3 regions of the Mesorhizobium sp. M0047 genome follow, and region 1 is predicted to be linked to each of the others. Evidence: riboswitches for the same ligand, from Rfam matches in the RefSeq annotation. Region 1 holds a riboswitch; each other region holds the start of a gene.
What was found. A riboswitch is a leader RNA that binds a small molecule or an ion and turns the genes downstream of it on or off. The one in region 1 is predicted to bind cobalamin.

Region 1 (6,809 bases):
TTGACGATGATGGCAAGGTCGGCGTCCGCCAGCCCTTCGAAATTGCTGACCTCGGCCACCTCGTGTCCGGCAATCGCCGCAGCACGGGCATGTTCGGCATAGGTCGGCCCCAGCACCAGCGCCTTGCCGGGCGCGATCAGCGACGCCACGCGCGGCAACAGGATCTGCGTGCCCGGTGCCGCCGCGACGTTGGCCGGTGACGGCGCGCCATAGGTATTGGCCGCGATCTCTATCAGGTCGCGCGCACGCCCTGATTCCGGCAACCGCGACAGGGTGGTGGCGGGCAGGTCGAAAAGCGGGTAGGAGTGCGGATTGATACCGGTCGAGAGGTCGACGAAAGGCTGCGAAGCGTTGGGGAAAAGCGCCCTCGCCCGGCCAAGACTTCCACCATGGTCCACCGCTCCTTCAAGAAGCTTCATGTCAGTCCTGATCGCTTTCCTGTCATTGGCCGTCGAATTTGCCCTCGGTTACCCCGACTGGCTGTTTCGCGCCATCGGCCATCCGGTGACGTGGTTCGGCAGGCTGATATCCTTTCTCGACCGCTGGCTCAACCACGCCACTGATCCCGACGCGTTGCGTCGCAAGCGCGGTGTCCAGGCGCTGCTGGTCATCGTGCTCGTGCCGGCGCTGATCGGCCTCGGCGTGCAGATCCTGCTCTGGTTCGTTCCCATGGGACTCATCATCACGGCCCTTCTGGCAACCTCGCTCCTGTCGCAGAAAAGCCTTTACGAACATGTCGAGGCGGTGGCGGACGCGCTCGACACTGGCGGCCTCGCCCTGGGCCGCGTGGCCGTCTCGCGCATCGTTGGCCGCGATCCCGAGACGCTGGACCGGGCCGGTGTCAGCCGCGCTGCGATCGAGAGCCTGGCCGAGAATTTTTCCGATGGCATCGTTGCTCCCGCCTTCTGGACCGGTCTCGGCGGCCTCGCCGGCGGCGCCGCCTACAAGGCCGCCAACACCGCCGATTCGATGATCGGTCACCGTACCCCGCGCCATGAGGCGTTCGGCTGGGCGGCGGCACGCTTCGACGATTGGATCAATTTGCCGGCGTCACGGCTGACGGCGCTGCTGATCGTGTTGGCGGCTTTCCTGGTCAGAGACGCCGACCCGCGCAATGCCTGGCACACGGTGTGGCGCGACGCGAAGAAGCACCGCTCGCCGAATGCCGGCTGGCCGGAAGCGGCGATGGCTGGCGCGCTCGGCCTGGCACTCGCCGGGCCGCGCAGCTACGGCGGCGTCCTGGTCGACGACGTCTTCATGGGCGGAGGCGGCCGCCGCGAAGCCGACAGCGCCGATATAAGGCAGGCGCTGAAACTCTATCGCGTCGCCGACTATCTGCTGATTGCGCTGTTTGGAGTGATTTCGATCATCGTCATTGTGGCGTGACCCATTTCACCCTCCCCCTTGTGAGGAGGGTAAGAAACGTTCAAAACTCGATGCCCTGCTGCGCCTTAACGCCCGCGGAAAAATGGTGCTTGGTCACGCCCATCTCGGTGACGAGATCGGCCGCCTCGACCAGCGCCGGCTTGGCGTTGCGGCCGGTGACGACGACGTGCAGGCCTTCGCGGCGGGCTTTCAGCGCCGCAACCACCTTGTCGAGATCGAGATAGTCGTAGCGCAGCGCGATGTTCAACTCGTCGAGCACCAGCAGGCTGATTGACGGATCGGCCATCAGCTCGAGCACCTTGGCCCACGCCGCTTCGGCCGCGGCGATGTCGCGCTTCAGATCCTGCGTTTCCCAGGTGAAGCCCTCGCCCATCGCGTGCCAGACGATGCGGTCGCCGAAGGCGGCGAAGGCGTCTTTCTCGCCGGTATGCCATTTGCCCTTGATGAACTGGACGACGCCGACGCGCTTGCCGTAGCCGAGCATCCGCAACGCGAGACCGAAGGCGGCCGTCGTCTTACCCTTGCCCGGCCCGGTGTTGACGATCAGCAGCCCCTTCTCGACCGTCTTGCTCGCCACCTCGGCATCCTGCACCGTCTTGCGCTTGGCCATCTTGGCGCGGTGGCGTTCTTCGTCCTTATTGTCGACGTCGGTCATGTCATTTCACCTTCAGCGGAAGTCCCGCCACCATCAGCAGCACTGTGTCGGCGACGGCAGCGATCTGCTGGTTAAGCCGGCCGGCGGCATCGCGAAACCGGCGCGCCAGTGCGTTGTCAGGCACGATACCTTGCCCGACTTCATTGGACACCACGAACCAGGGCCCGCGCGGCCGCGACAGCACCTCCGCCAGTCGCCGGCATTCCAGCTCGAGATCATGTTCGGCCAGCATATGATTGGTCAGCCACAATGTCAGGCAGTCGACAAGCACCGGCTGGTTGTCGGGCAACGCCGCGAGCGCGCCGGCAAGATCGAGCGGTGCGTCGATGGTCGTCCAGCCTTCGCCGCGGCGTGAGCGGTGCAGCGCGATGCGCTCGCGCATCTCATCGTCATAGGCTTGCGCCGTCGCGATATAGGTCCATGGCGAGGGCAAGGCCGTCGCCAGGGTTTCGGCGTGGGGGGGGGGGGGGGGGGGGGGGGCCCGCCGGCGCGGCGGGGGGGGGGGGGGGGGGCGGGCGGGAGAGGGGAGACGGCGGGGGGGGGCGGGGGGGGGGGGGGGGGGGGCCGCCCCCGCCCCCCCCCCCCCACCGCCGATGAGGAAGGTCAGTGCCTTGCTGTCAGGCAAAGCTGTCGCGCAGGCTGGTCGCGGTGCCGGTGAAGCGGCCGCGCACCACGCCGACGACCGCGCCGAGCACCAGCCAGAACACCAGATTGGTCACTGTCACCGCCACCACGAACTGGTGGTGCAGGCCTTCGGGGATCGCCGTCTCGTAACTGCCGGGCTGCGGCGCGCCGACGATGTGCGGAGCGACGATCAAGGCCACAGCCAGGATCGCCAGCGGCAGCGACTTGCGGAAGGCGATCACGCCGAGCCCGGCCGCGGTCATCGCTACGGTCGCCCACCACCAGATCTGGCGCTCGGTCAGATCGGCCGCTGGCATGGCCGGCAGTTCCGGCGGCAGGCCTAGGCCCGGCGCCAGCGTGAACACGGCAAAGCCGGCCAGCCCCCAGAAGACGCCCTGGCGCCAGCCACCGATGCCGCCGGCGAATTCGGAAACCGCGACCAGGATCAAGGCGAAGCCGATGCCGGTGACGATGTTGGCAAGCACGCTGAAGGCGAAACGTTCGAAACCGTCTGCCGGCGCCCAACCCTCGTCTTCGGCGGCCGGGGCGGCTTCCGCTGCCGGAGCGGCAGAGCTCATGGCATTGCTATCCGTTGCGGCCGGAGCGGCATGGTCATGGTGATGCCCGCCGCCAGCCTGTTCGTAGACTTCCGCCTTCAGAATCAGCGGCACGGTAGCGTAGGCCTGCATGCCGGCGAGAACGACACCGGCCACGAGCCCTGCGATCGCCGCGATGAACACGACGTTGCGAAACAGGTTCATGATGTCAGATCCTCGTCAGTGGCAGGGAAACGCCATCGAATGGCGATAGTCGTGAGCCGCATTGTGGACCGCATCGATATGCGAGAAGCCGACAAAGCCCATCACGAAAACGCCGAGCAGCGCTGCAAGCGCGAGCTGCATGAAGCGCGACTGCGAGGAGACGGAGGCGCCGAGGGAGACGGAAGCAGTAGTCATGTCTTGTCCTTTCGCCCTCCACCCGAGGGCATCGAAGTCAGTTTCCTGTCGCCGGCAGGTCTCCTGGCTCGCGGATCAGCGCCCTTCCCCACCTTCCCGAAGAAGAAATCTTCAGTGGCATATGGAGAGGACTACCGCACACAGTTGCGGGGGCAGCCACGGCATTGGGCGAAACTCGCCCTCACCGCATTCCCTCTTGGCTCCAAAATGGAACCGACGACATTGCCGACTATAGGCAGAATCCTCGCCTCCAGCAAACCAAATTCCGGCGGCAACCATCGCGAATGCGTCGTGCCAGTGAGGGCCTCCGCTGCCGCAGGCACCTTGGCATGCGGCACTTCCACCAAAGCCCTGAAGATCAAAGCGATTTCGGCAGATAGCGCCACGTCACGAAGCCGCAGACCGCAGCCAGCAGGCCCAGCGTGACGAACACCGAGCCTAGGCCGAAAAACGCCAGCACCACCGAATAGACCAGCGGCGGCGTCAGTTCGGAAAAGTCGAGATAGGTCCGGTAGACCGCCGCCATCTGCGATCTTTCATAGGAGCGCACCGAGCGCATGAAGGCGGTCGAGCCGAGTGCGTCGAGCGCGATGGTGAAGAAGGCGCCGCCAAGCAGGAAGGCGCCGGTGAGCAGCGGCACGGTCTCGCCGACGAAGCCTGCCGCCAGCAGCATGGCCGACATGGCGAAATAGGCAAATGTCATCGTCCTGCGGCCGCCAAAGCGCTTTCCCGCCTTGCCCCAGAAGATGGCCATGAACAGCAGCGCGTTGCCGGCCGAAACCAGCACGCCGCCGGCCAGCTTGCCTTCGCCGGTGATGACCATGAACAGTGGCCCATAGACAAAGAAAGTCGTCCAGAAACAGGAGCGGCCGAAAGCGATCAGCCAGGCCAGTCTGAGCCTGGGCTGCGCGACGAAGCGGCCGATATTGGCGAGCGGGTTGACCGGGCGCGTCTTGCCCGGGCGGATCGACGGGTTGTCGCCGAGCCGGTAGGTCCAGAACAGCGCCAGCAAGGCCAGGGCGAAGATCGCCACGGCGCCATGCGCGGCATAGATGCCGAAGTGCGTGTAGAGGAAGATGCCGAGCGTCGGCCCGCCGGTCCACGCCAACATCGACCACGCCATGCGCAGCGATTCGGCCTGCATGAAATCGGTCTTGCGGATATGGTCCATGATATAGAGGTTGAGCGTGATCGACAGCGCGCTGGCGCCCATCACGCGGCACAGCATGCCGGCCAGTTGCCCGGCAAGCGTATGGGTGACGAAGAACAGCGAGCCGATGGCAAGCAGGCAGGCGCCAGCGGTGTAGACCCAGCGCCGCGCAAAGCGGCGGATCAGCATTGGCATGAAGAGCGTCACCGACAGGCCGAGCATCGCCACGACGGTGTAGAGGATCGAGACGATCTGCTCGTTGTGCAGGATCTCATAGGCCTGGATCGGGATGACGCTCGACACCGTGGCGCGGGCGAAGGATTCGACTGCATAGAGCGAGGCGAAGGTGCGCGCGTCCGCGGCCTTTAGGGCCGGAAGCCAGATCGGATGGCGCACATGGGTGGACATTGCTTCCCCAAAGCAGAATCTATCGGACCAAATCTGCCGTGGCGATCCCTGCGCCAATAAGAGGAAACCGACGCGTACCCGGCAAAAAACGAAGTCGGCCAAAGGCTTTCCGCCACTGGCCTAAAGCGGCGCCTGATCCTGTCCGCGTTGTCAGACGCCCGGCCTTCTTTTGCCCGGTGCAACCGTGATAGTCGTTTTGCGGGGCCGAAACAGAATGCGAGACCATGACCATCCAAACGCCGACCGCACCCGTCCAGGATCGACCAAGGCGCATCGTCGTCATCGACATCGTGCGCGGCATCGCGCTGATCGCCATGGCGAGCTACCATTTCACCTGGGATCTGGAATTCTTCGGCTACACTGATCCCGGCCTGACCGCCTTCGGCTGGTGGAAGATCTACGCGCGCTGCATCGCCTCGACCTTCCTGTTCCTGGTCGGCGTCAGCCTGTACCTCGCCCACGGCAAGAAAATCCGCTGGAACGGCTTCTGGAAGCGTTTCGCCATGGTCGCGGGAGCCGCGATCGCGATTTCGATCGTCACCCGCATCGCCACCCCGGACGGCTTCATCTTCTTCGGCATATTGCACGAGATTGCGCTGGCCAGCCTGCTCGGCCTGCTGTTTCTTCGCCTGCCGGCTTTGCTGACCATGGTGGTTGCCGCGCTGGTCATCGCGGCGCCGGTCTATTTGCGCTTCGAGGCCTTCGACCATCCATGGCTGTGGTGGGTCGGCCTGTCGGCGATCAATCCGCGTTCCAACGACTACGTTCCACTGTTCCCATGGTTCGGCGCTGTGCTTTTCGGCATAGGCTCCGCCAGGCTTGCCGCGGGCGCGGGTGTCTTGACGTGGCTGGCGAACCTCAAGACCGGGCGTTGGGCCAACCCGCTGGTCTTCATCGGCCGGCACAGCCTGGCCTTCTACCTGATCCACCAGCCATTGCTGATCGGCTGCGTTTGGCTGTTCTCGCAGATCATGCCGGCGCAGGTCGAAACCCCGCAGGTGAATTTCCTCAAAACCTGCCAGCTGTCCTGCGAGCAGTCGCGCGACACCGAGTTCTGTTCAAGCTACTGTGTCTGCATGCTCGATACGCTCGAGGGCGAGGCGACGCTTGATCGGCTCTACAACAACGACCAGACTGCGGAATGGAAAGCACACTTGTCCGACCTTGCCGGCATGTGTACCGCCAAAACCGACAGCAAGTTGATGGAGGAAGGGGTCAAATGACCGAGAAACAGCCGAAGCCGGGGCTCATCCCGTGGCCGCCGCTGATCTACATCGCCGCCATCGCCATCAGCATCGCGCTGGGCCTGCTCTATCCCCTGCCCTGGATCGGTGACCTCCTGGGCGATATTCTGTTCGCCGCCGGCTGGGTAGCACTGTTCGGCGTCGCGGCACTCTGGTTCACCGCCATCCGCACCATGATCCGCGCCAGAACCACGCTCAATCCGAACGCGGTGCCCGACCACCTCGTCACCACAGGTCCCTTTGGCATCACGCGCAATCCGATCTATCTGGCCAACACGCTGCTGTTGATCGGCGTCGCCTTTGTCTCAGGGATAGTCTGGTTCCTGCCGCTGGCGTTCATCGCGGCCTTCGCCACGCAGAAGATGGCGATCGAGGGCGAGGAAAAG
Region 2 (6,809 bases), on a different contig from region 1:
GCGCAATAAGAGAGGCGAAGCGGTTGGTCCTCGAGAAATACAATACGTTTGCTTATCTCGCGAGCTTCATCGAAAGCGTTCAGGATAAACCCTTACCGCCGGAAATTATACACATCGATTCGCCTGAGGTGGATTTTGGAATAGACGAATGAAGTACTTCAACGCTCGCTTCGCGTGCCCGGCGGTCGGTGGTCTGGCGAGATCGGTACGGAACGCTCGGCGGAGAATGCCTGCTGCGCAGACGGGCCGGCACGGGCGCACGAGGTCATGCGCCCCCGGCTGCCGCTGATCAGACGAACTGGGGAAGGCCAGGAACGGAATTGAGGACCTCGTCCACGAGTTCGTCGCCGGCATGTTCCTTGGCGCAGGCGATCGTCTCGTTGGCGAGGCCGGCGATCTTTGCCATGCTGAGACCCTCACTCATCAATTGCTGGCCAAGCCCCATAAGGCCGCCACCCTCTGGGTCGTCGCCATGATACTTCGCTACTAATTCCGAAGCTCCCGGAATGGCCTCGATCATGCGCGCAACGGGACCGTCGGCCGCGTGGCTTTGCAGGAAACCCAGCATTAACCCAACGCCCTTCTCTGCGAGAGCCGGGCCGATGCCGGCACCAGTGGCGATGCGCGGTAAGAATTCTTCCATGCAGGGTCTCTCTCTCTTTGATGAGGTTTACACGGGGCCGGTCCGGTGCCCAGCTCCCTTGGCCGAACCACAATTGAACTCCACAAAAATAGGCCGACGGAAGTGCTATTGCGCGTAAAACCGCCTCTGTCAACGCAAGCTGCGTCGGACGTGCGTGTTTCGCAAACCGAAGATCATTCCAATTCACATCATTACGCATTGGCAACCGCACAGTTTGCGGTGGCTCGCTTATGGGCCAATGCCCCGCGTCCGTCAAATGATGACGACAAGGTGGTCATCGCCTAGGATCTGTGGATCGAGGTGTGAGGCAGTTACAGCCGGTGGACCTGCTCAAGCGCCGCGCCGGCACAAGGGCTAGATTGGCGATACTGCGCGTATTGGCCATGTCTTTCCTCGCGTGATGGGATGTTCGTAGAAGCGGAGCTATATGCCGGTGTGACGATCGACAAGGCGGACCGGCTATTCCGATAGGACGTCCATACTGTCGCATAGACCGTCGCTGCTTAGGTATTGAAACCGCCATCGCTGGTGACATCACAATGTGCAGCCGGCGGGTGTCGACAACGTCGATTCACGCAATCAGCCGGTCAGGAGGAACGAATGAACCCTGAGGTTTCAGAAGGTCACTTTTCGCAAGGCGTGCAGCGCACATCGTGCAAGAGATTGCCATTCTTGCGGATGCTATCGACTTTCTCAACGATGGCGGGAAGATCGCAGTGACCGAATCTACGAAGCCGCCCTCAGGGCGTGCTTTGATGCATACAAACGGTTGCCGAGCAGGGATACTCCTCCTCCCTGAAGTCCAATCGAGAAGAGCGAACACTTCCAAGAGGGTCCCAGCTCAGCCGCGAAAACAGGTGCCAGACCCCGATCCTCTCCCTCAACTGATCTAGCTCAGGGCGTTCATGAGCCGCAGATCGCATAGTGGCTGCGTGCACGACGCAGGAAGACCATTTATGAAAATCCTATTCAGAACGATGGCTGTCACCTTGCTGGCACCCACCGCCTTTGCTGCGGATTCGATCCCCACCGACCTCAGAGATACGGCATTGGCCACCTTCAGGGCTTTGCCATCCACCACGCCGACAGTCGCCAACAACCCGATCACCCCGGAAAAGATCGCTCTCGGCAAGGCACTGTTCTTCGATCCACGCGTCTCGGCGTCAGGCGTCTTGTCGTGCAACTCGTGCCACAACCTGGCCACCGGCGGCGACGACAATCACGAAACCTCGATCGGCCATGGTTGGCAGAAGGGACAGCGCAACGCGCCGACTGTACTGAACGCTGTCTTCAACATCGCTCAGTTCTGGGATGGTCGTGCCGCAGACCTGAAGGCTCAGGCGAAGGGACCGGTCCAAGCCGGCATCGAAATGGCCAATACACCGGACCAAGTCATCGCCACGCTCAAGTCCATGCCGCAATATGTCGAGTGGTTCGATGCAGCTTTTCCGGCTGAAGCCGATCGGGTCACCTTCGACAACTTCGCCAAGGCGATCGAAGCCTTCGAGGCGACACTGGTCACACCGGCCCCGTTCGACAGCTTCCTGAATGGTGATGAGCTTGCCATGACTTCCGAACAGAAACAGGGCCTGGCGCTTTTCATGGACAAAGGCTGCTCGTCCTGCCATGCCGGCATCAACGTTGGTGGGCAAGCCTATTTCCCATTCGGCCTCGTGGAACAGCCCAGCGCCGAGGTCCTGCCGGACAAAGACAAGGGCCGATTTGCGGTCACCAATGCAGCCGATGACTACTATGTTTTCCGCGTGGCGCCGCTGCGCAACGTTGCACTCACCGCGCCATACTTTCATTCGGGCAAGGTTTGGGATCTGAAACAGGCCGTCGCCATCATGGGGACCACCCAGCTTGGCGTAGTACTGGCGGACGAAGAAGTTGACCTGCTTGTTGCCTTCCTCAACTCGCTGACCGGAGAGGCACCCGAGGTCGCTTATCCCATCCTACCCTCCGAAACGGCGACAACGCCCCGGCCTGTAACGCAGATCACAGGAAAATAAGGGCCAACTGGCTGCGGACGTCGCAATCGAAAATGATTGCGGCTTTTACTTGGGCCACACGAATTGCCACGTTCATCTCCGAATTGGCGGGAGGCTAGCAATACCCGAAAACTGCCACTTCGCCCGTAGTCTGCGCGAATCAACTGGGGAAGCGGACAGACGCGCAGCACCATATATTGTCGCCGCCTGAGCGAACTTGCCAAGCAGTCTACTTTGAGAAACGACGTGTGTACGATTTGTTCGAGGCGCGGGGCCTGTATGTTCCCAAGGACCAATACTATAGCGTAGTGTCACATTCATTATTTCTGCGGGATGAGGACACGTGCCGAAGAAAAATCGCACATTTTCGCCGAGTGGCTTATTTCCAAGAGTGTGATCGGTTTGGCATATTCCCGGCCGACATCCGCCAGTCGGCAACTCCCCACACGGTGAGCAAGAGAAGCCTCACGCCTGCACTTTCTGCCGGAGCGCGCGTGCTGCAGCGACCATGTTAATGAGGGCAGGGCGGACCTCCTCCCATTTGCGTGTTTTGAGGCCACAGTCCGGGTTTATCCACAGTTGGCCGTCGGACAGTCGCTCGCGGGCAAGCATGACTAAGTCCGAAATCTCGCCGACTTCCGGGACGCGTGGTGAGTGAATATCATAGACGCCGGGACCGATTTCGTTCGGATATTTGGAGCTCGTGAAGGCGTCCAACAGTTCCATCTTCGAGCGCGACGTCTCAATCGAAATGACATCCGCATCCATTCCAGCGATCGCCTGAATGATCTCGTTGAACTCCGAATAGCACATGTGGGTATGAATTTGAGTCGCGTCCTTTACACCCGTTGAAGCGATCCGGAAACATTCGACAGCCCAGTCGAGATAGACTTTCCAATCAGATTGGCGCAGTGGCAATCCTTCGCGAAAGGCGGCCTCATCGATCTGGACCATCCTTGCGCCGGACCTTTCGAGATCCGTCACTTCGTCGCGGATGGCGAGCGCGATCTGGCGGCAGGCTTCGGAGCGGGGTACGTCGTCGCGAACAAAAGACCAGTTGAGAATGGTGACTGGGCCTGTGAGCATTCCCTTCACGGGCTTTTCCGTAAGCGACTGGGCGAATTGCCACCAGCGCACTGTCATCGGATTGCGCCTCGATACGTCGCCGAAAATGATGGGGGGACGCACGTAGCGCGACCCATAGCTTTGTACCCAGGCATGCTGGGTGAGCGCGAAGCCGGACAACTGCTCGCCGAAATGCTGTACCATGTCGTTTCGCTCGAACTCACCGTGCACCAGCACGTCCAGCCCGATCTCTTCCTGCCAGCGAATTGCAGCCTCGATCTCCTTCTTCAGGAACGTCTCATAGTCGACATAGCTCAGCTGGCCCTTCGCATGAGCGGCCCGCGCCTTGCGTACCTGCGGCGTCTGCGGGAAGGACCCGATGGTCGTCGTCGGGAACGGCGGCAGCCCGAGTGAGCCGGCTTGGACTCTGGAGCGCTCGCCAAATGCGCTCTCTCGTCGCTTCGCGCTGTCCTCAATGCTAGCGATCCGCCCCTGAACAAGCGGGTCATGGATCCTCGTGGATGTCACGCGCGTGGCGGCAGCCTCGGCAGACGCTTTCAACGCGCCTGCCACCGCATCCCTGCCTTGGGACAGGGCCCGGGCCAGCAAGACCAGCTCGTCGGTCTTCTGGGCCGCGAAGGCGAGCCACGACCTGATGTCGGCGTCGAGTTCCGTCTCCATGCGCAGATCGATCGGCACATGCAGCATCGAGCAAGAAGGCGCGATCTCGACGCGGTCCAAGGGCCAGCCGGCGACGATCGGTTTGATGCGGTCGAGAATGGCGGGCAGGTTCGCACGCCAGACGTTGCGGCCATCGATCAAGCCAAGCGAGAGCACCAGATCCTTCGGAGCGAGCCGACCCACCGTTTCCAGCTGCTCGGGAGCGCGCACGAGATCAATATGCAGCCCGGCCAAGGGTAGAGAAACCGCGGTTTCGAGATTGTCTCCCAGCGACCCGAAATACGTAGCCAGCATGATCTTCAGCTCGGGCGCGGCTTTCGACAGCTGGCCATAGGCGAATTGGAACGCAGCTCGTTCGTTCGGGTTCAGATCGAGGACAAGCGCTGGCTCATCGATCTGCACCCAGTCGGCTCCCGACAGCTTCAGCCTCTGCAGGACTTGCTCGTAAACGGGCAGCAGCCGCGGTAGGAGCGCGATGGGACCGAACCCCTCGGCAGGCGATTTCGCCAGCTTGAGGAAGGTGATGGGTCCAAGGATGACTGGGCGTGTGTGGATGCCGAGAGCTTTAGCCTCGAGGAAGTAATCGACCGGCTTCGATGACGAGAGGGCGAACGTCTGATCATCATCGAGTTCCGGCACAATGTAGTGGTAGTTGGTGTCAAACCACTTGGTCATTTCCATCGCGGTTACACCAGGTCCATGAGCCTCCTCCTGGTGACCAGCGTGTCCACAATCCTCCGTCTGACCCTGGTTGCCGCGCGCCATTGCGAAGTAGATGTCAAGTGGGACCTCGCCGCTATTCCAGCCGTAACGGGATGGAACGGCCCCGACCATGGCTGCGGTGTCGAGCACATGGTCGTAAAGCGAGAAGTCGTTCGACGGGATTTTCGACACGCCGCGATGGCGCTGCTCTTCCCAGCTAGCGGCACGGAGCGCCTTCGACGTCGTGAGAAGGTCGCCAGCGGACGATGTTCCGGACCAGTAGCTTTCAAGCGCGAATTTCAGTTCTCGCCGACGACCGAAGCGCGGCACGCCGAGCGTTGCTACAGGAATTTCCTGAGAGTCAGTCATGTCATACCCCGATGGTTGGGGCGTCGATGACAAGGAAGGCGCTAGCAGGCCGGCACGAACGCCGGCTTGCAGCGGCCACCGAGACACCCCGCCCGTGGACGTAATTCGCCGTGGCAGGTCTCCTGGCTCGCGGGGTCATAGCCTCTACCCGTCTTCCTGAGGGTATTCGCCTCAGTGACATGAGTGGGATTGGCTCGCCGCTAACAGTTGCGGGGGCAGCGCCGGCATTGCACCGGCTTCCCTCTTAGCTCCGCTGCGGCAGCGCCGCACGCGAGAACCACGACACGCAGACAATCACAGCAGTCCGCTCTTTTGTCAATGACGCATAACGAAATGTTTATGTCGTTATGTGATTTCGCTTTTACGCTTGTCTAACATTGTGAAATATTCAGTCGCCCATTGGCGGCGCTGCTCCGCTGCCACCATTGTCCAACTAATGGATCCCTGTCGGGCTGCGACATCCCTCGCAGGTCGCCGATGAAGGATTTCGGACAAGACTTCAAGCGCGTGACAACGTCATTAGAATGCAGAAGATCGCATTGGTGGCGATGTTTAACGATGCGGCCGCAAGCCGTGCGTGCGTGGTAGAAGCGGTTTTCTCGGAGTGAGCGCCAAACCGTGGTCCGAGGGGAATTGGCACGCCAGTCGTCATCACGGGTGACTAGGCAATCGTGATGACTCCGCTCGGCGGCAAGAGACCACACTGACGGAGCCTGGCTCAAGGGTCTGATGCAAAGCCCGACTGTGGTCCCGATAAGCCGCTTAAGCCGCATTCAGGCGGTCAGGATAAGTATCTCTCTCTCCAAGCGCTCGGCATTGAGGGATGCGCAAATGCAGGCAAAGCTCGCGTGCTTCATATTCTGCATCATACGATCGGCAGGACCCAGTTTTTATCCAGTGCACGCGTCAGCGCGGTGTGCAATTCTGGCTCGGTCCGATACGAAGGCATTTGGGCCTCGCTGATCCAGCCCAAGCCAACATAGTGGAAGTGATCCGCAGGGACCGTAACCCGGCTGCTGTCCAGTTGCCGAACGAAGTCCGCTGACCAATGGTGGATCGTATACGCTTCAAGTTTGTCCATCATCCTCCGCCAGCGTTGGATGCGTTCTTCGCGCGGCATGCTGGCCGCTCTTGAGATCGCGGTAGCTATCTCGTCGGAGAGCCTCGGATTTACCAGCAGGGCGTCCTCGCCGAAGTCTTCGGCCGCGCCGGCAAACTTCGATAACACCAGAACGCCAGGGTCGCTCGGATCTTGTGCAGCAATGTATTCTTTCGCCACAAGATTCATGCCATCGCGCAACGGCGTCACAACGCAAACACGCGCGGCTCTGTAAAGACCCGCGATCTCAGCTTGGGTG
Region 3 (6,809 bases), on a different contig from region 1:
CAACAGAATCCCGCTTGGTTACCAGAGCGTTAACGATTCATGATTCCGCCCTGCCGGCGCCGCGGCCGGCAATTGACAATCGCCGGGTTGGGTCCATCCTCTTTCACCACCTCTGAGGGGGAGATTCGGGGCATGTGGGATTTCGATATCGGCAGGTCGGTGTCCATCATGATGCGGACCTGGCCGTTCATTGTCTTTCGCATGATCGTCTATTTCGGCATCACACTGGCCTACATCATGGCGACCGGCACGGGCGCCTCCGTCGGCTATGGCGTCGGCCACATCTCCACCGATCCCGACGGGCCGATGTCCTTTGCCTTGTGGGGCGGGGTGGTCGGTTTCGGCATCGTCTCGATCGCCGTCTACTGGATCCGCGAATACATCCTCTATGTCGTCAAGGCCGGCCACATCGCCGTGATGGTCCATCTGATCGACGGCCGTGACATTCCCGGCGGCCAGGACCAGATCGCCTACGCCAAGGATATCGTCACCCAGCGTTTTGCCGAGGCCAACATCCTTTTCGTCGTCGATCAGCTGGTCAAGGGCGCCATCCGGGCCATCACCGGCCTGCTCGGCGGCATCGCCGCCTTCCTGCCGATCCCGGGTTTGAGCGGTCTGGTCTCCTTCATCAACACGGTGATCCGCCTGTCGCTGACCTATGTCGACGAGATCATCCTCGGCTACAACATTCGCATCAATTCGTCCTCGCCGTTCGAGACGGCGCGCCAAGGCGTCGTGCTCTATGCCCAGAACGGCAAGGTGATGGTCAAGAACGCCGTCTGGCTGGCGGTCATCATGTGGGGCGTATCCTTCGTTATCTTCCTGCTGATGCTGGCGCCGGCCGCCGCCATTCTTTTCCTGATGCCAGGGCAATTGGCGGGCTGGGCCTTCGTGCTAGCCATCGTCTTCGCCTGGGCCTTCAAGGCGGCGTTCATCGAGCCCTTCGCCATCGCTTGCCTGATGCAGGTCTATTTCAAGACCATCGCGGGCCAGGTGCCAGATCCGGCCTGGGACACCCGGCTGGCGGAGGCGTCGTCGAAGTTCAGGGAACTCAAGGACAAGGCGCTGGCCTCCTTTGGCGGCTCGCGCTGGGGACCGGCCGGCGCGACACCCTGATTAGCGAGGGCTCGACGGCGCGGCAGAAACGGTGTTGAGGCGCGCCACGGTCGATTTGAGCAGCACTTCACCTTGCCCGGAAAACGTCTCGCTCATGATCAGTTCCGGCAGCGGCAGCCGCCGTCCCCAGCCATGCGTTTCAAGGTCAGGTTTTGGCGCGAACTCCGAGACGCGGCCGACGCAGAGATAGGCGACCGGGGTCACATGCTCCGGAATAGAAAGCAGGCCTTTCAGCGCTTGCGCCTCGATGATGCTGACCCAGCCGACACCGACGCCTTCGGCGCGCGCCGCCAGCCAGAAATTCTGCACCGCGCAGACCGTGCTATAGAGGTCCATCTCCGGATTGTGCGAGCGTCCCAGTGGCGAACCCTTCGAACGCTCGCGATCGCAGGTGATGCAGATGTTGAGCGCGCTTTCGCAAATGCCTTCCAGCTTGAGTTTGCGGTAGAGCGCCTGCCGCTCTTCCGCAATGGCCGGCAGTTCCTGCTGGCGCGCCGCCAGGAACAGGTCGCGCACCTTTTCCCGTCGCTCGGCATCGCGAATGACGATGAAGTTCCAAGGCTGCATGAAGCCGACCGACGGCGCGTGATGGGCGGCAAGCAGCAGCCGCGCCAGCACCTCATCGTCGAGCCCGGTGGGCAGGAAATGGCTGCGGACGTCGCGCCGAGTGAACATGGCGCGATACACCGCATCGCGCGCATTCTCCTCAAATCCATCGCCAACAGCAGCGGTCATGTGTTCCGGCATCGCTTGTCCCCTTGCGATTGCAATCGATGCCAACCGCCTGACCATGCGGATGACGATGCCTGCCAGGCCGGTCTTCTGGCTCGGGATCAACCCGCGTCCGGTGCCTTCCCGTCATCGACAGTGGCATATACCGGCGCGGTCCCCCTTACAGCGTTGGGCACGCCACGGAATTCAACCGTGTTCCCGATTCTCCCGCTTGCGGCGGGCACCAGGCAGTGTCACGGACCTTACGCCGAAGCGCGGACGACGCCAATGCCTGCAGCGACGCGAATGGACGCAGGCGCGATTTTCCCCAGTCATCGGCCGCCCGTGCATGGCCTTTGCCGATCCGGGTCACTAGATTAGGACGATGGCTACCCGTCTCTATACCCATCCGATCTTCCTTGAGCACCTCACGCCGCCCGGCCATCCCGAGCGGCCGGACCGCTTGCGCGCCATCGAGCGCGTGCTGGACGACGAGGCTTTTGCCGCGCTCGATCGTATCCAGGCGCCGGAAGGCGACGAGGCCACCATCCTCTACGCGCATCCCGCCGATTTCGTCGCTCGCGTGCGCGCCGCCATTCCCGACGAGGGGATCGCCCGCATCGACGCCGATACCACCGCTAGTCCGAAGAGCTGGCAGGCGGCGATCACCGCAATCGGTGCGGCCAACGCCGCCGTCGACGACGTCTTTTCAGGCCGCGCCGACAATGTCTTCGTCGCTGCCCGGCCGCCCGGCCACCATGCCGAAAAGACCACAGCCATGGGCTTCTGCCTGTTCAACACGGCGGCGATCGCGGCACGTTATGCGCAGAAGAAACATGGCGTCGAGCGCGTTGCCGTCATCGACTGGGACGTACATCACGGCAACGGCACGCAGGATATTTTCTGGGACGATCCCTCGGTGCTCTATTGCTCGACGCATCAGATGCCGCTTTATCCCGGCACCGGGGCAAAAAACGAAACCGGCGCCGGCAACATCGTCAACGCGCCGTTGGCGCCGCAGACCGGCAGCGAGGTTTTTCGCGATGCCTTCCTGTCGCGCGTGCTGCCGGCGCTCGACAATTTCGCGCCCGACCTGATCGTCATTTCGGCCGGGTTCGACGCACATCACCGCGATCCGCTGGCCGAGATCAACCTGACCGAGGACGATTTCGACTGGGCGACCGGCCAGCTGATGCAGCGCGCCGCGCGTCATAGCGGCGACCGGCTCGTCAGCCTGCTCGAGGGTGGCTACGATCTGCAGGGATTGGCATTTTCGGTCGCCGCCCATGTCGGGCGACTGATGAAAGGATGAATGATGGCCGGTGAGACCAACGACGATGTGAAGGCGATGAGCTTCGAACAGGCACTCGACGCGCTGGAAAAGATCGTCGATGATCTTGAGCGTGGCGACGTGCCGCTCGATCAGTCGATCAAGATCTATGAGCGCGGCGAAGCGCTGAAGGCGCATTGCGACCGGCTGCTGAAGGCAGCCGAGGACAAGGTCGAGAAGATCAGGCTGTCGCGTGATGGCAAGCCGGTTGGAACGGAGCCGCTCGACGCGGACTGAGGCACGCAGCCGTCTCACCGACTTTTGGACACGATCATGATTGAGCATAAAGTTCATCTTGATTGAAACGGCTCAGGACAAGAGGAGATACGGAAACGATGTGCAGAAACATCAAGACCCTGTTCAATTTTGATCCGCCCGCGACCAATGACGAAGTCCGCGACGCGGCACTTCAGTTTGTCCGCAAGCTGAGCGGAACGACGCGGCCTTCGAAGCAGAACCAGCATGCCTTCGACCACGCGGTCGAAGCCATCGCAGCATCGGCGCGCGAACTGCTCGATTCACTCGAAACCCATCAGCATCCTCGCAATCGCGAGGAAGTGGCGGCCAAACTAAGGGCGAAATCGGCGATCCGGTTTGCCTGAAGCGTCCAGGCTGCCTCTGGCGCTGACAAGGAGAGTGCATGAGCTTCTTCCCGGGGAAAGACCCAGAGGCCGGCGACGCCTTCGCCAGCGACCAGATCGAACTGATGGTCATCCCCAACGCCAAGGATATTGGCGGTTTCCAGGTTCGCCGCGCCCTGCCGACCGCCAAGAGGCGGTTGGTCGGCCCGTTCATCTTCTTCGACCGCATGGGCCCGGCCATCCTGCGCGCCGGCCAGGCGCTCGACGTACGCCCGCATCCGCATATCGGTCTGTCGACGGTCACCTATCTGTTCGACGGCAATATAAGGCATCGCGATTCACTCGGCACCGAAATGGTCATCCAGCCCGGTGACGTAAACCTGATGACCGCCGGCCGCGGCATCGTCCATTCTGAGCGCACCCCTGAGGAAATGCGCGGCGCGCCGATGTCGATTTCCGGCTTGCAGACCTGGTTGGCGCTGCCGGACGGCAAGGAAGAAGTAGCCCCGGTTTTCGAGAACACCGCAGCACTCCGGTTGCCCGAGATCGACGCCGAGGGCGTTAGCGGCCGCATTGCCATTGGTGATTTCCAAGGGCTGCGATCCCCGGTCAGGGCCGACACAGAGACACTCTATGCCGATCTGCGCCTGGCGCCAGGCGCCAGCGTGAAGATCCCGGCCGATGCGGAAGAACGAGCCATCTACACACTCGAAGGCGAGGTCTCGATCTCGGGCGACGTTTTCCCGGCCGAACGGTTGCTGGTGTTTCGGCCCGGTGACGAGATCGTCGTATCGTCGCAGACCGGCGCGACGCATTTCATGCTGTTCGGCGGCGCTTCGCTCGGCTCGCAGCGCTACATCTGGTGGAATTTCGTCTCATCGTCGAAGGAACGCATCGAGCAGGCCAAGCAGGAATGGAAGACGGGACGCTTCGATATTGTTCCCGGAGACGAGCAAGAGTTCATTCCGCTGCCGGAAAGCTGATGCATGTTGCCCGAAAGTGGCCCGGTTCTGGGAGAACGGCATGCATCAAACCAAGAACCGCAGCCCGATCCGCGTCACTGACGTGCATTTACATTCTCCGGCCGGCGGCCTATTTCGCCAATGAACAGAAAGCCTGAGCACCCGTGAACGCAACGCCGCATACGCCGCTTCTCGACAAGGTCCGCATCCCAGCCGACCTGCGCACGCTTGCCGAAAGCGAGCTGCCGCAATTGGCAGCCGAGCTTCGCGCCGAGCTGATCGATGCCGTCTCCCACACCGGCGGCCATCTTGGCGCCGGCCTTGGCGTGGTCGAGTTGACGGTGGCGCTGCACTATGTCTTCAACACCCCCGATGACCGGCTTATCTGGGACGTCGGCCATCAGGCCTATCCGCACAAGATCCTGACCGGCCGCCGTGACCGCATCCGCACATTGCGCCAGGAAGGGGGCCTGTCGGGCTTCACCCGCCGCGCCGAGAGCGAGTACGATCCCTTCGGCGCCGCCCACTCCTCGACATCGATTTCGGCCGGCCTCGGCATGGCTGCCGCTCGCGATCTCTCCGGCGGCCGCAACAATGTCATCGCTGTCATCGGCGACGGCGCCATGTCGGCCGGCATGGCCTACGAGGCGATGAACAATGCCGGCGCGCTCGATGCGCGGCTGATCGTCATCCTCAACGACAACGACATGTCGATCGCGCCGCCGACCGGCGCGATGAGCGCCTATCTGGCGCGTCTGGCTTCGGGCAAGGCCTATATCGGCCTGCGCGATTTCGGCAAGAAACTGACGTCCTATCTCGGCAAACGCGCCGACCGCGCGATCACAAGGGCGGTCGAGCACGCACGCGGCTACGTTACCGGCGGCACGCTGTTCGAGGAGCTCGGTTTCTATCACATCGGCCCGATCGACGGTCACAATCTGGAGCATCTGATCCCGGTCCTGAAAAATGTCCGCGACAATGGCGAAGGCCCGGTGCTGATCCATGTCGTCACTCAGAAGGGCAAGGGCTACGCGCCGGCGGAAGCCGCCGCCGACAAATATCACGGCGTCAACAAATTCGATGTCATCACCGGCGCGCAGGCCAAGGCGCCCGCCAACGCGCCTGCCTACACCAAGGTGTTCGCCGAAAGCCTGGTAAGGGAAGGCCGCGAGGACGACCGTATCGTTGCCGTCACCGCTGCCATGCCGAGCGGCACCGGCCTCGACCTGTTCGGCGAGGCATTCCCGTCGCGGACCTTCGATGTCGGCATCGCCGAACAGCACGCGGTGACTTTCGCAGCCGGCCTTGCCACCGAAGGCTATAAGCCGTTCGCGGCGATCTATTCGACCTTCCTGCAGCGTGCCTACGACCAGGTCGTCCACGACGTCGCCATCCAGAAATTGCCGGTGCGGTTTCCCATCGACCGGGCTGGCTTCGTCGGAGCCGACGGCGCCACCCATTGCGGCGCTTTCGACACCACCTTCCTGGCAACCTTGCCGGGGTTTGTCGTCATGGCCGCTGCCGACGAGGCGGAGCTGCGCCATATGGTGCGTACCGCGGCGAGCTATGATGACGGCCCCATCGCCTTCCGCTATCCGCGCGGCAACGGCGTCGGCGTCGACCTACCGGAACGCGGCTCGGTTCTCGAAATCGGCAAGGGCCGCATCCTCAAGGAGGGCACCAAGGTAGCACTGCTGTCCTTCGGAACGCGACTGCAGGATTGTCTGATCGCCGCCGAGGAGCTGGGTGCCGCCGGGCTTTCCACCACGGTCGCCGATGCCCGTTTCGCCAAGCCACTCGACGAGGATCTGATCCGGCGGCTGGCCCGCTCGCATGAGGTGCTGGTGACGGTGGAGGAGGGCGCCGTCGGCGGCTTTGCCAGCCACGTGCTGCAGTTCCTGGCCCACGAAGGTCTCCTGGAAAGCGGCTTGAAGGTGCGCCCGCTGGTGCTGCCCGACGCGTTCACCGACCACGCCAAGCCGGAAAAGATGTACGCCGATGCCGGGCTCGACGCGGCCGGCATCGTGCGCACCGTGTTCGTCGCGCTCGGGCATATGGTTCGCGCCCAACGCGCCTGAATTAAAGTTTCAACGACTTGAATCAGTTGGC

Region 2: linked by a shared signal. The riboswitch ahead of metE (5-methyltetrahydropteroyltriglutamate--homocysteine S-methyltransferase) and the one ahead of NKJ89_RS13035 (CbtB domain-containing protein) in region 1 are both predicted to bind cobalamin.
Region 3: linked by a shared signal. The riboswitch ahead of bluB (5,6-dimethylbenzimidazole synthase) and the one ahead of NKJ89_RS13035 (CbtB domain-containing protein) in region 1 are both predicted to bind cobalamin.

What each region holds. Positions count from the first base shown of each region.
Region 1 covers NZ_JAMYUW010000011.1:67,321-74,129, forward strand. Annotated here, with positions in the region: gene cobD (threonine-phosphate decarboxylase CobD) at 1-419, opposite strand, end outside; gene cbiB (adenosylcobinamide-phosphate synthase CbiB) at 418-1,386, shown strand; gene cobO (cob(I)yrinic acid a,c-diamide adenosyltransferase) at 1,427-2,041, opposite strand; gene cobU (bifunctional adenosylcobinamide kinase/adenosylcobinamide-phosphate guanylyltransferase) at 2,043-2,486, opposite strand; gene NKJ89_RS13030 (CbtA family protein) at 2,659-3,426, opposite strand; gene NKJ89_RS13035 (CbtB domain-containing protein) at 3,442-3,621, opposite strand; cobalamin riboswitch at 3,658-3,854, opposite strand; gene NKJ89_RS13040 (MFS transporter) at 3,980-5,179, opposite strand; gene NKJ89_RS13045 (heparan-alpha-glucosaminide N-acetyltransferase) at 5,404-6,402, shown strand; gene NKJ89_RS13050 (methyltransferase family protein) at 6,399-6,809, shown strand, end outside.
Region 2 covers NZ_JAMYUW010000042.1:18,127-24,935, forward strand. Annotated here, with positions in the region: gene NKJ89_RS28730 (glycosyltransferase family 10 domain-containing protein) at 1-152, shown strand, start outside; gene NKJ89_RS28735 (hypothetical protein) at 290-643, opposite strand; gene NKJ89_RS28740 (cytochrome-c peroxidase) at 1,600-2,655, shown strand; gene metE (5-methyltetrahydropteroyltriglutamate--homocysteine S-methyltransferase) at 3,100-5,451, opposite strand; cobalamin riboswitch at 5,547-5,748, opposite strand; gene NKJ89_RS28750 (alpha,alpha-trehalose-phosphate synthase (UDP-forming)) at 6,317-6,809, opposite strand, start outside.
Region 3 covers NZ_JAMYUW010000082.1:2,969-9,777, reverse strand. Annotated here, with positions in the region: gene NKJ89_RS35070 (hypothetical protein) at 133-1,116, shown strand; gene bluB (5,6-dimethylbenzimidazole synthase) at 1,117-1,863, opposite strand; cobalamin riboswitch at 1,912-2,091, opposite strand; gene NKJ89_RS35060 (histone deacetylase family protein) at 2,213-3,139, shown strand; gene NKJ89_RS35055 (exodeoxyribonuclease VII small subunit) at 3,143-3,394, shown strand; gene NKJ89_RS35050 (DUF2277 domain-containing protein) at 3,493-3,759, shown strand; gene NKJ89_RS35045 (pirin family protein) at 3,798-4,721, shown strand; gene dxs (1-deoxy-D-xylulose-5-phosphate synthase) at 4,865-6,778, shown strand.